2 regions of the Paenibacillus sp. RS8 genome follow, and region 1 is predicted to be linked to the other one. Evidence: a T-box and tRNA genes for the amino acid it is inferred to sense, from the RefSeq annotation. Region 1 holds a T-box; the other holds one or more tRNA genes.

Region 1 (4,800 bases):
CATTTGGGTCCACTTCTTTCTCGAAACGAAGGGATGCTTCCGAGCGAAGCCCCAGTTGACGCGAGGTTTTACGAACAGTTCCTCCATCAAACTTAGCGGATTCCAGAACGAGATTTACCGTTTCAGCAGTAACTTCTGTATCCTGTCCTCCCATTACTCCAGCCAGAGCTACTGCTTTAGCTCCATCAGCGATAACGAGCATATGTGGCTCAAGCTTCCGTTCTTGGCCATCAAGTGTAGTCAGGACTTCACCTTCATGAGCAAGACGAACGCCGAGTTCTCCGCCTTCGATTTTATCTGCATCAAAAGCATGCAGCGGCTGTCCGTATTCGAGCATCACATAGTTAGTGATGTCTACGATGTTGTTAATTGGACGAATCCCTGCCGCCATCAGACGATTCTGAATCCACAGCGGTGATGCTGCAGGTTTAACACCCGAGATATAACGAACAGCGTAGTGACTGCAAAGTTCTTCATTCTCAATCTTAACGGAAATAGATTTAGCAGCTGCTCCGCTGATCTCAATGATTTCGCCTGCTGGATTAGGCAATTTGATCTCGCGTCCAAGAATCGCGCTCACTTCATAAGCAGCACCAATCATGCTTAGACAATCTGAACGGTTCGGAGTCAGATCGAATTCCAGAATCTCATCATCTAAACCCAGCAACTTTGAAATATCTTGACCGATCTCTGTTCCCTCTGGAAGCACAAGAATTCCTTCTTGTTGCTCTTTAGGAAGCAATTTATCGTTCAGGCCTAATTCTTTAGCTGAGCAGATCATCCCTTGCGATAATACTCCGCGCAGCTTTGCTTTTTTGATATCCAGCCCTGGCAGCTTAGCGCCTACAAGAGCTACAGGAACGGTTTGTCCTTCAGCCACATTTTTTGCGCCGCAGACGATTTGCAGATCTTCACCTTGACCTGCATCCACGATACATATGTTCAGCTTATCAGCATCAGGATGCTTTTCCTTCGATTTCACATAGCCGGTTACGATGCCCGAAATCCCTTTATTACGGCGCTCTACTCCGTCAATTTCAATGCCGGCAGCGGTAATCTTCTCCGCTAGCTTTTCGGCGGTTACTCCTTCAATCGATGTATAATCAGCCAACCATCCGGTTGATACTTTCATGTCCGCTCACTTCCTTTATGTTTCAGATGTATTTATCTACTTGCCGTTCGATCTGCTTCCAGTCGGAGGCTTGATTAAGAGCTCTCAATTTCAACTGCAAAACACTATTAAGAGCGGTCCCTGCAAGGAATCTTTGGACTTCCGGCCGCTGTTGTCCCCAGATTTCTTGATCTAAACCGCTCTTCGCGGTGGAAATCCGGGGACAAAGCTTATGCTTACGATGCTAGCTTTCCTACGGAAAGCTTTCAGGCGGTCGCTATCGCTCCTACAGTTCCAAAATTCCTTTCCGATCCTAGCTTAATAGGTTTTTTACAACATGAAATCAAATGCTCCAAAATCCATCCTCCTAACCCGTCAGCCAGCTCGCCCACCAAAAATCTAAACGCCCTTGAACTGCTTTACAAAACTCATATCGTTGTTATAGAAATGACGAATGTCATCGATGCCGTATTTAAGCATAGCAATCCGCTCAACACCCATACCGAATGCGAAGCCGCTATACTTAGCAGGATCATAGCCACCCATTTTCAGAACATTTGGATGCACCATACCCGCGCCAAGAATTTCTAACCATCCGCTTTGCTTGCACAGTCTGCAACCATCGCCGCCACATTTGAAGCAGCTTACGTCCACTTCAACGCTAGGCTCGGTGAACGGGAAGAAGCTCGGACGAAGACGAATGCCTGTATTCGGGCCGAACATCTCCTGCACGAATTGCTGCAATGTACCTTTCAGGTCACTCATCCGAATGTTGCTTCCGATAACCAAACCTTCGATTTGATGGAACTGGAAGGAGTGCGTTGCATCGTCATCATCACGGCGGAATACTTTACCCGGGCAGATGATTTTAACCGGAACTTCACCATTCATAGCCTGCATTGTACGAATCTGTACAGGAGACGTTTGAGTACGCATGAGCAGATCATCCGTCAAATAGAAGGAATCCTGCATATCACGAGCCGGGTGGTTCTTAGGCAGATTTAGGGCTTCAAAGTTATAATAATCGGTCTCCACTTCAGGACCTTCAGCCACACGGTAACCCATACCAATGAAAATATCCTCAATTTCCTGAACCACTCTGCTAAGCGGGTGAATGCCCCCTTGCTGCATGCGTCGGCCCGGCAGGGTTACGTCGACTTTTTCAGCCTGCAGACGCTGTTGTGTCTCCTGTTGTTGAAATGCCTCTTGCTTCGCTCCAATAATCTCCTCAATCGCACTACGCACCTGATTCGCTACTTGCCCGATAACCGGACGCTCCTCAGCACTAAGTCCTCCCATACCACGTAGAACTTCTGTAAGCTCACCTTTTTTACCGAGATACTTCACTCTTAGGTCATTCAGAACCTGTGGATCCATAACCTCCTGCAACTTAGCCAGTGCCTCTACCTTCAATGCTTCCAACTTCTCTTTCATGGCCGTGTACAGCCCCCTTCAATCATTGTCTAGTTCAACAAAAAAAGGCCTTTCCTCCCGGTAAGGGACGAAAAGACCGTGGTACCACCCTTGTTAGATAAGCTGATCTGTTCCCCTTAAGAGCTTCATTCCCTCTTTTGGCTGGACAGATACCTATCTCACTTTATACAGAAATAACGGTCTGTGACCGGTTTCCCCTACGCTTCCTTGCAAGGCAATCTTAAGGAATTCAAGGAACTGCTCCGGAGTGAACTTCGACAGCTCTGTTTCCTAGAAACGCTCTCAATCACCGACGTCTCCTCCCTGTAAGTCAGGCACTGTGTACTCTTCTCCATCAATGCATTTCACAATTCAATCTAATTGTCAGGTATCTCTTTAATGTAAGAGATATATCTATTTATTATATGCAAAATCTGTCGTTTTGACAAGTTCAAGCATAATTAGGTCAATTTTGATCTGGCTTTAAGCTAGCTTCTGACTCCAGCTGCACCCCCGGAAGGAACACCTCAAAGCGAAAGCTTTTTATCATCTGGTTAATATGTCCGGTTATCTACTTCCATTGCGGCCAGTTCCTGAGGGTAAATATCTTCTGCTGGAACCATACGTTTGGGGAGGGTCCGGCCCGACATAATCTCTTGGGTAGCTTGCATTAGTAAAGGACCCAAGAGCGGATTGCATTCAACGACAGCATTAATGTTCCCGGCAATCATCTGTTCAAAGGCACGGCGTGTCCCGTCAACTGAAATTATTATAATATCAGTACCCGGCTTCAGTCCGGCCTCCTCAATGGCTTCAACTGCACCAACGGCCATGTCATCATTATGGGAGAACAGCACCTGCGGCCACTCATCTTGAGGCAGGCTCAGGTATTCCTGCATGATCTTACTCCCTCCTGCCTTAGTAAAATCCGCAGGGCGGGTAAGTGTAATTTCAAAGGTATTTCGCCCCTTTATCGTCTCCCGAAACCCGCGTCCGCGGTCAATTGAAGGGGTGGATCCGATAGTACCCTGAAGTTCGGCAATTTTGATTTGTCCGGTATGATGCCGCATTTTGTCCAGCATATATTTAGCGGCCTTCACCCCTTCTTCAAAGAAGTCAGAGCCTATGCAGGTCACATAAAGTGAGTGGTCTTGCACATTAATAGAACGGTCAAGAATGATGACGGGTATGCCTGCCTGCTTTACTTCTTCTAAAATATCATCCCATCCGGTCTGCACAACAGGGGCAATTGCAATGATATCTACATTGCTCTTCATAAATGAACGGATGGCTTCCACCTGCTTTTGCTGAGATTGCTCAGCATTCTTCATAATTAGTGAAATGCCCGCTTCCCGAGCTGCCTCCTTAATGGAATTCGTATTTGCAGCTCTCCATGTACTCTCCGAGCCCAACTGGGAGAATCCGAGTAATATAGTTTTGGCTGCAGGCAGATCTGCCTGCGGAGGATTATTGATCTTCAAGGGGATTTCCGTAGGCCTGAGCGAAGGTTCGGCACTCCTGACCCCTGCTCCGAAGCAGCCAGTCAGGAACACAAACACTAAGCAGACTATCCATTTCCCTGCTTTCACTGAACTCTCCCCCATTTTGGTAACGGTTGCATTTATAAACGAATACTATCGGGAACCCAAGAAAACGGAGCCCGATGGTAATTGTAGCAACAATTCTATAGTAAGAGCAACTGCTACTGCCTTAGGATAGAACGTCTTGCACTAAGAATTCTCTGAAACAGGATAAAGGTGAAGAGCAGCAGACCGATAACAATTTTGGTCCACCAGGAGCTGAGTGTACCATCGAAACTGATTAAGGTTTGGATTACGCCCTGAATTAGCACACCGAAGAAGGTACCAAGGACATAACCGACGCCTCCAGTTAGTAACGTTCCACCTATGACAACCGCAGCAATCGTGTCAAGCTCAAAACCAACTGCATGAAGCCCGTATCCCGATAGCATGTAGAATGTGAACACGACGCCAGCCAAAGCTGAACAGAATCCGCTAAACGCATATACCAGCACTTTGGTTCGCGCAACCGGAAGCCCCATCAGCAACGCCGATTGTTCGTTTCCCCCAAGAGCGTACACATTGCGGCCAAATCGCGTATAATGCGCGATGAAGATAGCGGCGGCTGTGACAATCAACGCAACAATAGCACTAATTGAAATAAAGCTGCCACCCGGGAGCGTGATCTTGGTCTGCGCTACATTCGTATAGAAAGCGTTATCTATCGTTATCGTATCAATGCTGATTACATAGCAC
Region 2 (4,800 bases), 1.4 Mb from region 1:
TAGTAATTTATTGCTGAAAGCTCATCTTCCGTTACCCATTTATGATTTTTCACTTTATCTCCACCCGTAGTAGGTGTGTAATCAATCATATATACCGTAGTATGTTCAGCTGAGTTAATTTGAGCCGTTGCACCTTTCATATCTTTCATATGGTCAGCTTCCATTACGACTTCTGAGCCTGATTCATAGGGTTTGTCAGCTGCTTTTTTGATTTCTTCATGAATAATCCACTTGTGATTTGTAACTGGAAATCCGCCTGTTGTAGGTCTATAAGAAACGATATACGCTGTGGTGTCAAAAGCTCCAACTATTGTTGCAGTAGCCCCCTTCATACCTTCCATATGGTCCGTTTGGATGATCGCTTGACTTCCAACTTTATAAGCTGGATTCTCCGCCACCTTCAAATCATCAGGTACCTCACCTGAGCTAGAGTGCGAGGAATGTTCCATCTGTGTATTGTTTGAGGACATCTTATTGCCATAGCTATTATCATTACTGCATGCACTTAGACCGAGAGCAGCGGCGATTATGAGTAGAATTAATTGCTTTTTCATATAAAGAACCTCCGAAGTTTTATATGCCTTTGACTATTAATTTACCCATTTCAGAAGATCACAAACCGAAAATAATATTTTGAAAATTGTAAGACGTTAATTGGATTACCAATAAATGAGTGTTGTCTACGTTATTGAAGGTTATTTATAATGTTTTCTGAAAGGAGGCTACTATAATGAAGACTAAAATATTCACTTTGTTGCTTCTTTTGGGTCTGGTAAGTATGGCTACTATGATCGGTTCTGCTAGTGCTGCTCCGGTATTAACCGTAGGAAGTTCTTCAGGAGATGTATGGGATCTTCAGTATCGATTGAAGACTCTGGATTTCTATACTCAGCCTTTAGATGGTGTATATGGATCACAAACGAAAGCAGCCGTTTCTAAATTTCAAAAAGCCTACGGATTAAGCGCCGATGGTGTTACTGGCACGAAAACATGGAATGCACTAAAAAAATATACGCTTAATATTGAGGAAATGGACATATTAGCTAAAGTTATCTACAGTGAATCTCGCGGTGAGCCTTATAAAGGCCAAGTTGCAGTTGGCGCTGTAGTTATGAATCGCATACAATCTAGTCAATTCCCAAACAATATTAAAGACGTAGTATTTCAAAAAGGTGCATTTACAGCCGTATCTGACGGTCAATACTGGCTTACTCCAAACCGGACTGCCTATTTAGCTGCACTTGATGCTGTCCGTGGTTGGGACCCAACAAACAATTCGATCTATTATTTCAATCCAGATACAGCTACAAGTGCTTGGATCTGGTCACGTCCTCAGAACTTAAAAATTGGTAAGCATATATTTGCGAGTTAAACGCTTCAAATAAATGTAATAGCCGTCCAACCTTAGTGGCTGGACGGCTATTTTTTAGTATAAACGATCTTCTTAATACTATCCTTAGAAAGACAGTATTCACTTGAGAGCTGGTCAACGGTTGCGCCACCAGCAAACCTCAAGCAGATCTCAATATTTCTTGATTTCAAATACTTCCTACTCCCTGACTTCTCGCCCCATTTCACATGCAATTCTTCAGGCTTTGGAACGTAGACTAAACCACCATTTATATACTTCTGTATTTCTTGTAGTAACTCTTTTGGGAAGACTGTATCTGCATTTACATATTTCATAATTGTTCTGCTCCTTAAACTTTGATGAGATCACAAACAGCCTGCCTAACCATAATGGTCAGACAGGCTGTTTTTATAGAAAGCTTACTATTAAAATTAAGATGGCTCGGGACGGGATTGAACCGCCGACACTAGGATTTTCAGTCCTATGCTCTACCGACTGAGCTACCGAGCCTTGCTATTAAAGTTAAGATGGCTCGGGACGGGATCGAACCGCCGACACTAGGATTTTCAGTCCTATGCTCTACCAACTGAGCTACCGAGCCTTACATGGATACAATTATTTCTTCTAAATGGAAACAAAAAGACCCCTCGTCCGAAAAGGGACGAGGAGCCGCGGTACCACCCTAAATTAGAACTATTCTGTACAACTAGCAGAAATGTTCTCACTTAAATATTTAACGGTTAACACCGGTACACCTCTACTTGCCAACAATGGTTTCAAGGGACTGCTCCGGAGTGAACTTCGATCAACCCTTTTCTCTAGAAACGCTCTCAATCTCCGGCGTTTCCTCCCTGTAAAGAGGTATTGAACTACTTTTCTCCATCAAAGCATTTGTTTTATTATATAATTTTTTCTAATTGTAAGCCCTAATCCACTATAAGTCAATAGAAGAAATAATTCCCACATTTCGATTTGATTAGCTTTATCCATTACTAAAATTAAAAATCATCTTTAATTCATCATCAAAAGACTTCTTACATTCTTCTTGAAAGCTATTACCAGTATATTCTTTTAGTGTCTTTCTCCAAAAATGCTGGGCTCTCCTATTTGTAGCTGTGGGATTGGTTTGTAGCTCCCATTTTCCAATATGAAGATTAAATACCTCCTTAGCCGCGCGTTCAGCGATTCGCGTACCTCGAAAGGGCCGCAGGATAAAGAATTCGTTTAAATAAAATTCACAACCTGGTGGTGTATGAGGTGGTGTGGCTACTAATGCAAAGCCAGCAGGAATTCCATCCTCCTTTATTAAATAAGGATATAAAATCCCTGGCTTCTCCCACCAGATGTCGAAGACTTTATTCTGTTCATTCAGCGTTTGTGTTTCATTATCCTCGTATACCCCGTATTGATTAGGAAGGTTCCCCCATATCTCTGAAAGATCGTGTAAGTATAGTGGGTAGAGATTATTAATCATAAACTTCGTTGTGCTGTCAGTTAATGTTACGCTGATCTTCATTTCATTCACTCCCTCCCATCGAATGCTTGGATGTATTTATGGCAATCACTTAAATAACGTTCTGTGTAGTTATCTTTTGTATAATCCTTAAGCACTTTTCGCCAGAAAGCTATGGCAGGTTTATTATTTTCCATTTGAGCTAGTTTCCATTTAGCTTCTTTAAATAGATCAAGTGTTTTTATTGCGGCAGCAGTACCTATTCCATTTCTTCTGTATTTCTGCAAAATCATAAAGTCATAGATCACATGAGTTGGATCTGGGTCTGTATCTAAGTTTTCAAAAAGAACAACCACAAATCCAGCTAAGTTTCCTGAAACCTCGATCAGATAAGGATTCCATCGATGATCCCCTTCCCAAAAATAATCAATATCCACCTCGAATTCTCCATGCTGATTCACATCTTGATCCGTAAATAAACTGAAATCATAATAGTAAAGTTGATATAGATTAGACAGTACCGCTTTATCTTCAAACGTTACTGGAACAAGTTTAATTTCCATCATACCCCCACGTTTGGTTCATTATTGTTACTTCTGTACTTAGTATAATCACGACGTCACTCTAGTTATATGCCATATTTGATTTGAATTGAATTTTATATAAAGTCATTATTCATCTAGAATAAAAAAAGCTCATATGAGCTTTTACGCCCACATGAACTTTTTTCAGTCTAACAATCAAGTTAAATCTACGATGACTTTAATGGTTTCTTTAGCTTCAATGGCTTTGTCAAAGGCTGCTTGGATATCCTCTAATTTAAAGGACTGTGTCACCATTGTAGAGATATTCGTTTTCTTGTCGTTAATATGTTCAATAACCTTTACAATATCTTCATGTGTGTATCCACTAGCTCCAACTATGTTAACTTCTTTACTCATCACTTGAGCAAGGCTAATAGGTACTTCATTTTTATAAACCGCAATGATTGCAATTCTTGCTTGTGGCTTTACAATCTGCATCACTTGTTCAAATAATATCGGAGCACCCGCTGCGTCTACAAAAGCATCTACGTTTGGCATGTTAACGCCGTAAACATTTACTTCCCCGAAGTGTTTAATTAAGCCCTCTGCTAATGATTCAGTCGTCGTATTAACTGTTAAAGCTCCTAATTCTTTGGCTTTATCCAAACGCCATGGATCAATATCCACAACACAAACCTCTTTAATGCCTTCCCCTATTAATCCTGCAGCAGCAGATAAACCAATAGGACCCGCTCCGAGAATTACGATTTTTTCACCTTGTTTGGGTTGTACACTAAAGGCTCCATGAAAGCCCACACTCATAGGTTCCATTAATACGGCCTCTGTTGCCGAAACGGAATCATCAAATTCATAAAGGTTATAATTAAGTGCTGCATCTTCAATTAAGACATATTGTGAAAAGGCTCCTACCTCCAACGAATAACGACGACCTGCACGTTTTGCAGTAATTGGATTCACACCTACACGCATGCCAACTTTCAAATCGGTTTCCGCATCAGAACCTAATTCGACGATTTCACCAAACATTTCATGTCCAAACTCTGAGCCGAAACGGATACCCATTTCTGAGCCTGCTTTTACTATATTAATATCTGTACCACAAATTCCCCCCGCTAAAATACGAACCAACACATCTTTTGGCCCTACTTCAGGTATTGGCCGCTCTTCTATCCCCACACTATTTTTACCGTGATAAATACCGACCTTCATCATTCTTAACACACTCCTTATTACTATCTATTACTAAATGGTAGTAGTTATTGTGGAGCTTAGCAATCTACAATAAAACTGAAAGCGTTAATAAAACGACAGTTAATAAGCTTGTGTTAATTAAAATTTTAAAAGTGAAATGTTTCACTATTTCTTTTTATTATTTGAAGGGATAAATGGATTTAACTGTATAATTCGCTCTGCTAAATATTTAGGGGTATAGGGCATATCATTGCCAAGCC

The links. A T-box is a leader RNA that pairs with one kind of tRNA and senses whether it is charged. The one in region 1 lies ahead of pheS (phenylalanine--tRNA ligase subunit alpha), so its partner is inferred to be a tRNA-Phe.
Region 2: it has a tRNA-Phe gene. The T-box ahead of pheS (phenylalanine--tRNA ligase subunit alpha) is inferred to sense a tRNA for this amino acid. The anticodon was not compared.

Annotation. Positions count from the first base shown of each region.
Region 1 covers NZ_CP168131.1:3,530,618-3,535,417, reverse strand. Annotated here, with positions in the region: gene pheT (phenylalanine--tRNA ligase subunit beta) at 1-1,132, opposite strand, end outside; gene pheS (phenylalanine--tRNA ligase subunit alpha) at 1,511-2,545, opposite strand; T-box leader at 2,606-2,892, opposite strand; gene ACDZ28_RS17155 (ABC transporter substrate-binding protein) at 3,079-4,113, opposite strand; gene yjfF (galactofuranose ABC transporter, permease protein YjfF) at 4,227-4,800, opposite strand, start outside.
Region 2 covers NZ_CP168131.1:4,927,958-4,932,757, reverse strand. Annotated here, with positions in the region: gene ACDZ28_RS23445 (YdhK family protein) at 1-554, opposite strand, end outside; gene sleB (spore cortex-lytic enzyme) at 731-1,372, shown strand; gene ACDZ28_RS23435 (CD3324 family protein) at 1,420-1,686, opposite strand; tRNA gene ACDZ28_RS23430 (tRNA-Phe) at 1,789-1,861, opposite strand; tRNA gene ACDZ28_RS23425 (tRNA-Phe) at 1,880-1,952, opposite strand; T-box leader at 2,006-2,246, opposite strand; gene ACDZ28_RS23420 (GNAT family N-acetyltransferase) at 2,334-2,867, opposite strand; gene ACDZ28_RS23415 (GNAT family N-acetyltransferase) at 2,873-3,370, opposite strand; gene ACDZ28_RS23410 (zinc-binding dehydrogenase) at 3,545-4,561, opposite strand; gene ACDZ28_RS23405 (TetR/AcrR family transcriptional regulator) at 4,706-4,800, opposite strand, start outside.